One region of the Glaciimonas sp. Gout2 genome, then DNA from elsewhere that is predicted to be linked to it. Evidence: predicted binding sites of a transcription regulator. Region 1 holds the regulator's gene; the other holds the start of a gene.

Region 1 (3,357 bases):
ACATCTCAGGTCAACGCCTGACGCACAATCCCGCCGACGATTCATTTGACGTGATTCTTCCCGTCATTCGTAGCCTTGATAAACAACAACCGCCGATGACCTTGCGCTCCAATACTGCCAAAATCGAAGACAACAACAGTAAAGTGAATATGTACGGCAATGTGAACGCAGACCGCTCAGCGACGCCAAAGTCGTCAAAGCTTCATTTGCAGTCCGAGTACCTTCAGCTATTGCCAGATGATGACATTATGACAAGCAACAAAGCGGTCGAAATCACGATCGATCAGTCGAAAATGACCGGTGTTGGTATGTATGCCAATAATGCGACTATGCAATTACGCCTATTAAACAATGTCCGTGGCACCTATCGCGCAACACCGCGGCAGACTAAATAACTCACATGATTACCGGATAATCCTATTGAAGCCATTGTTGCTTTTAGTGCCAGTATCCCCTTTCAGGATTTTTATGAAACGTATTCTATTTTTAACCCTACTCGCGCTGCAACTGACTTGTATTTCAGGTGCCCATGCTGAAAAAGCTGACGCAGATAAACCATCCAACGTAGACGCAGACCAGTTCACGCTGGACGACGTAAAACAAGTAAAGATATTCACCGGCAAGGTGATACTGACCCGCGGCACGCTGATCATGAAAGCCAACAAAGTCGTCGTCACGACGGACCCATCAGGCTATCAATTTGCCACCTTATACGCACCTCCCGGTGGCTTAGCCACGTTTCGCCAAAAGCGCGACGGCGGTCCTGACTTATGGATCGAAGGTGAAGCTGAGCGAATTGAGTACGACGATAAAACTGAAATCGTTAAATTATTTTCGAAAGCGCAAATGCGACGTCTGCAAGGGACCAAAGTCACCGATGTTGTAAACGGCGAATTCATCTCTTACGATAGTCGCGTGGAGTTCTACTCGGTCAGTAACAATGTTTCCGGCAATAGTCAACCTGGCGCGGGCCGCATCAAAGCAGTCATCCAGCCGAAGAGTAAATAAGATGACCTCTACAAATTTAAGCACCTTGATCGTTAAAGGGCTGCAAAAAAGTTATGGCGCGCGCCAAGTAGTCCGCGATGTCTCTTTGAAAGTAAATAACGGCGAGGTCGTCGGCTTGCTTGGTCCTAACGGCGCTGGAAAAACGACTTCGTTCTATATGATCGTCGGTCTGGTGCCATCGGATGGTGGAACAATTGATTTAGATGGCGTTGACATCTCGCGTTTACCGATTCATCAACGCGCGGTGCTTGGTCTGTCTTATCTGCCGCAAGAGGCCTCTGTTTTTCGCAAGCTAACGGTCGAAGACAATATTCGTGCGGTACTTGAGTTGCAGCGGCCAAACGGCAACGCACTGACTAAAGATGAGATCTCGGACAAACTCGATTCGCTGCTGCAAGAATTGCAAATTGAGAAATTGCGAGAAAATCAGGCGTTATCTTTATCCGGTGGTGAACGACGACGTGTCGAAATCGCCCGCGCTTTAGCCACTAATCCGCGCTTCGTGCTTCTTGATGAGCCGTTCGCCGGTATTGATCCTATCGCCGTTATCGAAATTCAACGTATCGTCAGGTTCCTTAAAGAGCGCGGCATCGGTGTCTTGATCACCGACCATAATGTGCGCGAAACGCTCGGCATTTGTGACCGGGCATACATCATCAACCAAGGTAGCGTGCTAGCCAGCGGCAGTCCAGACGACATCATCGCCAATGAATCTGTGCGACGAGTTTATCTGGGTGAACATTTCCGCATGTAACGGATTCAACGGATTCCCTAGCGCCCATGAAACAATCTCTTCAACTCCGTACCTCGCAGCATCTGGCGCTAACCCCGCAACTGCAGCAATCGATTCGATTGTTGCAGTTGTCTACGTTGGAGTTACATCAGGAACTCGAACACATCCTTTCGGATAATCCGTTACTGGAACGTCTAGACGATCCTTTGGATAATTCAGTGCGATTACTCGCCGACGGGGCGATCAGTACCAGCGCCTCAACAATGGATGCGCCACCTGGTGACAGCGAAGTAAGCAGCTCGCCTACAGAGCCCGAGGGCGGTGGTGAAGCCCCTGAGTCTGGCGAAAACAATCAAGAGAACGGCAATACTGACAGCGAATGGAGCTTTGACGACGTTTCCCGAACCTCCAAAGCCCCAGATGATGAGGATTCACGACCACAATTAGAAGCCTGCGAATCGACGTTGCGCGAACATTTGCTCAAACAAATGCGTGAAGCTGTTGATCAGCAACGCGACCGTGCATTGATCGAGTTGATCATTGATGCGCTTGATGAAAACGGCTACCTGGAGGAATCACTAGACGATATTTTTGCACGTCTTCCAGAGCAACTTGATATCGAGATCGAAGAATTGTCGATGGCCTTGAAGATGGTCCAAAGCTTCGACCCAAATGGTGTCGGAGCACGCAACGCGTCAGAATGCCTCGCATTGCAAATCAAAGCATTTCCCAAAGTAGCGTTCGTCACACGCCGACTGGCACTAACAATCGTTGAAGGTTATCTGACCTTATTTGCCCAGCGCGATTTTAATAAAATCAAAAAAGCGCTGGAGTGTGATGATGAAGATTTGCGCGAGGCACAAATTATTATCAAAAAATGTAATCCTCATCCCGGCGCGACCTTTGCTGGCGGTGCGTCAGATTATGTCGTACCAGATGTAATTGTCAGAAAAACAAAAAATGGTTGGCAGGTAATGCTCAACAATGACGTTATGCCAAGGCTTCGAGTTAATGCTCTTTATGCCAACATTCTCAAGCAGGGCAAGAGCGAGGGATCACTTAACTCGCAGCTACAGGAGGCAAAGTGGCTGATCAAAAATATGCGTCAGCGCTTCGATACCATACTGCGTGTAGCGCAGGCAATTGTTGAGCGTCAACGGAATTTTTTCTCACATGGGGCGGTTGCTATGCGACCTCTTGTGTTGCGCGAAATAGCTGATACACTAGGATTACACGAGAGTACTATCTCACGTGTAACTACTCAGAAATACATGCTCACCCCACACGGGATGTTCGAATTAAAGTATTTCTTTGGCAGCCATGTTGCTACAGAGGCAGGTGGAGAGGCTTCCTCAACGGCGATACGGGCGTTAATCAAACAACTGATAGGAGCGGAAGATTCTAAAAGTCCTTTCTCTGACAGCAAGATTGCCGACATGCTCGCGGAACAAGGTATGGTAGTGGCCCGTCGCACCGTCGCAAAATATCGCGAAGCTTTACGAATTCCGCCGGTCAATTTGCGTAAATCTTTATAGCTGTTTGCTTGTTTGCACAAACGTCGCTGTGTTCTGACTGATTGATTTATGGTTGATGAATAAATTGGTGATTCAACACTG
Region 2 (3,357 bases), on a different contig from region 1:
AATCGCCATCTGCTTGAATTATGTTGATAAATAGCGCCATCTCTTTAGCGTGAGACGTGGCGTTATCCACCACCAGCAATCCACCACGACGCAGCACACGCTTCAAATCCGGCCACCATCCACCATATTCAGAGCGGTCTGAATCCAGAAAAATCATATCGAAGGCCGCATCTGCCGCACCGCTCAACACGGCGCCAGCATCTCCCTCAATTTGGGTGATATGGTCGGCCAAGCCCGCTCGGACGAAGTTCTTTGCCGCCATTGCAATTTTAAATGCCGACATCTCAACAGTCGTCACTTTGCCATCAAAAGTCCGTGAAGCATCAGCTAACCAAAGGGTTGAGTAGCCGTTAGAAGTGCCGATTTCAAGAATGCGTTTAGCGCTCATGATTTTTATCAGTACAGACAAAAAATCGCCCGTGTCACGCGTAATGTTCAACATGCGGCCTGGTCGATCCCTCATCAAATCGTCATTCGCGTGACCGAACTCTTCCAACTCGTCCAAAAGTTCTTTCAATGTTGAATTCATTGCTTACTCCGCATAGTGAGTGTTGAGAGAGCCTTGCAAACCGCCGATATCGCGATAATCATAAGGCATGGGCAATGACGGTAAAAATCCCGAGTTTAATAGGTGTTCTGATCATATTACAAATGCCGAGTGGCAGTTTCGCTTACCTGGCTGTCATTTTTGGAGTGTTTTGACTTGGCTAGCAAGACGCCGGTGGATTAGTTAAGGGCAGGCTGAAAGCGAAAGGGTATAAGGCATGATGTTTTCTTTTGTGTGTGGTTAAACCCGCGCCCCGCTTCCAAGCGGGTGGGCGGCAAATGGTAGAGTTGGAAGACTGGCGCACAAAAGCAAACCAGCAAGCACGAAGACTTGCCCGCCACAGCCGCCCTTTGAGGCAAAGAGAGATGATTGCACATAAAAAAAGGCACTAGATCGTTTTGTGCGATTTTGTGTTTTCAGGCTTTCAAACCTGGTTTCCTTTTTATCAGGGACGAAAAGAGCATAAAGCAAGACGGTAAAATCTGTGAAGTCTTGATTTTCAGTTGATAAAAAAGTGATTAGACGCGATGCGTTCGCGGATGATCCAAAGCGTTTGGGTGACCCCTTAGCCAATTACAAATTAAAAAAATGGCGATAGGGAGAGCAGCCGGTGCCTCACGTATTGTATTTTCCTGGTCGACGCAGATCAAATTGTCAGTATTTTTTACACTCTTGCCGTGAGATAGGTTTGAAAAAATCATAAGTCCATGATTTAAAACAAATAGTATATGTGGCATAACTATTGCTATTTAGTCATTGGAAAATCTATTTCATGTCTAAGGTGCGCAACTAAAGCTATGTAATCAACGGCAGCGACTTTAGGGTAATTATTTAACGGGGAAGTTATGAAAAATATTAAAAAAATCGCTTTCGTTGCTGCCGTTACCGTCACAACATTATTTTCGGTATCGGCACAGGCAACCCTCACAACTTACACTAACCTGGCGTTATTTGAGGCTGCTGCGGGTGCAACCTCTCTAGAAACCTTTAGCACTGCTACCCCCAACGTATCTGGCAATAATTTTGCCGGTACCTTTAACGGTTTTTCGCTGTCCAGCGTAGCGAACGGTAACAAGAGCGGCATTTCGACCGGATCTATTAGTGGCAGTGACAATACGGCGATTCCGGCAAATTTTTCCGGCCAAAATTTCTATGGTTGGGGGGAGGGAACTCAAGGTAACGTCGGTCCTACTACCACCTTTAGTTTTGGTCGTGCGGTTCAGGCGCTTGGTTTCGATTGGTTCGATACGGATGTTACTGATAGCTATTCATTGAAAGTCAATGCCTTGACTACGGTAGTTTTCAATTACAAATCGAGTGGCTTTTTTGGTGTTATTGCTAGCGCTGGCGAATCATTTACCACTGCATCAATCCAGACATTCACCGATGGTGGGTTCATTTCAACCGAGGGTTTTGATAATGTCCGTGTCTCCGCCGTTCCTGAACCGACTTCGCTGGCTTTGTTGGGTCTTGGAATCTTAGGCTTCGTCGCTTCACGACGCAAAGCAACTAAGCATACCAGAGGCTGATTCCTCATTTTTTCCATGGTCCGCTGATTAGGTGATTTCCGCTACCTGGTCAAGAAAAGTCTCCCACGATGACATTCGGCGAGACTTTTTTATTTGTCCGGTCCCATTTTATGTCCCGTCCAAAACAAGTTGCATATGCAAATCCCGCTATCCGTCCCTCGCCGAATTAAAAGGACGTTATCAACCTTGCGGTAATATCCACTGTTGTCTGGCTTATCGCTGCCATCTCCACACATATCCTCCACATAGGACAAGGAATTTACTTATGCAACGTTTCAATCTTTATTGTAGGCAGCTTCTGCGAGGCTTATTACTGTTGTCGCTATTGAGCATAACATCCGCTCACGCGGCCGAAAAGCGCGATCTCATCATCGATACCGATCCGGGCGCCGACGATGTAGTGGCGTTACTTCTGGCGCTGGCATCGCCCCAAGAGCTCAATGTGTTGGCCATCACCACCGTAGCAGGCAATGTCCGTCTCGATAAAACCTCACGTAATGCCCGGCTAGCGCGCGAATGGGCTGGGCGTGAAGACGTGCCCGTGTATGCGGGAGCGCCAAAACCACTGATGCGGACGCCAATCTATGCGGAGAACATCCACGGTAAAGAAGGGTTGCCGGGGGTGACCGTGCATGAGCCGAAACAAGGGTTGGCTTCCGGTAACGCGGTCCAGTATCTGATCAATACCTTGAGCAAGGCCAAACCACATAGCATCACCATCGCCATGCTCGGGCCGGAAACCAATCTCGCGCTGGCACTGATGCAGGCACCGGAGATTACCAACGGCATTAAGGAAGTCGTGGTGATGGGTGGCGCGCATTTCAACGGCGGCAACATTACACCAGTCGCAGAATTTAATATCTTCGCTGATCCCCAGGCCGCGCAGGTGGTGTTGGCAAGCGGTGTCAAGCTGACTTATATACCGCTCGATGTCACCCACAAGATTCTGACCAGTCCGCAGCGGCTCAATCAGATTGCCGGATTACACAATCAGGCGGGTACGCTGGTCAGCGACATACTTAACGCCTATGTTCCCGCCGACATGCTGCATTACGGTTTGTCTGGCGGTCCGGTACATGACGCCAGCGTTATAGCGTGGTTGCTGAAGCCAGAGCTGTTCAGCGGCAAGCAGATCCACGTTGACATCGATAGCCGAGAGGGAATAGGTTTTGGTCAGACTGTCGCCGATTGGTATGGCACGCTTGACCAAAACAAAAATGCATTCTGGATCGAAAACGGTGACGCCCAGGGTTTTTTTGATTTGCTTACGGCACGACTTGG

Evidence for each region. Region 1 encodes sigma-54, which starts transcription at its own class of promoters, with help from an activator protein. Its sites were predicted from a motif close to TGGCANGNAANCTGCTTT; they were not measured.
Region 2: the regulator sigma-54 is predicted to act here: its motif matches at 1,279-1,296, upstream of QN379_RS19495 (PEP-CTERM sorting domain-containing protein).

What each region holds. Positions count from the first base shown of each region.
Region 1 covers NZ_JASJXA010000004.1:125,279-128,635, reverse strand. Annotated here, with positions in the region: gene lptC (LPS export ABC transporter periplasmic protein LptC) at 1-395, shown strand, start outside; gene lptA (lipopolysaccharide transport periplasmic protein LptA) at 469-1,008, shown strand; gene lptB (LPS export ABC transporter ATP-binding protein) at 1,010-1,762, shown strand; gene QN379_RS05170 (RNA polymerase factor sigma-54) at 1,789-3,276, shown strand.
Region 2 covers NZ_JASJXA010000040.1:6,283-9,639, reverse strand. Annotated here, with positions in the region: gene QN379_RS19500 (O-methyltransferase) at 1-529, opposite strand, end outside; gene QN379_RS19495 (PEP-CTERM sorting domain-containing protein) at 1,393-2,076, shown strand; gene QN379_RS19490 (nucleoside hydrolase) at 2,342-3,357, shown strand, end outside.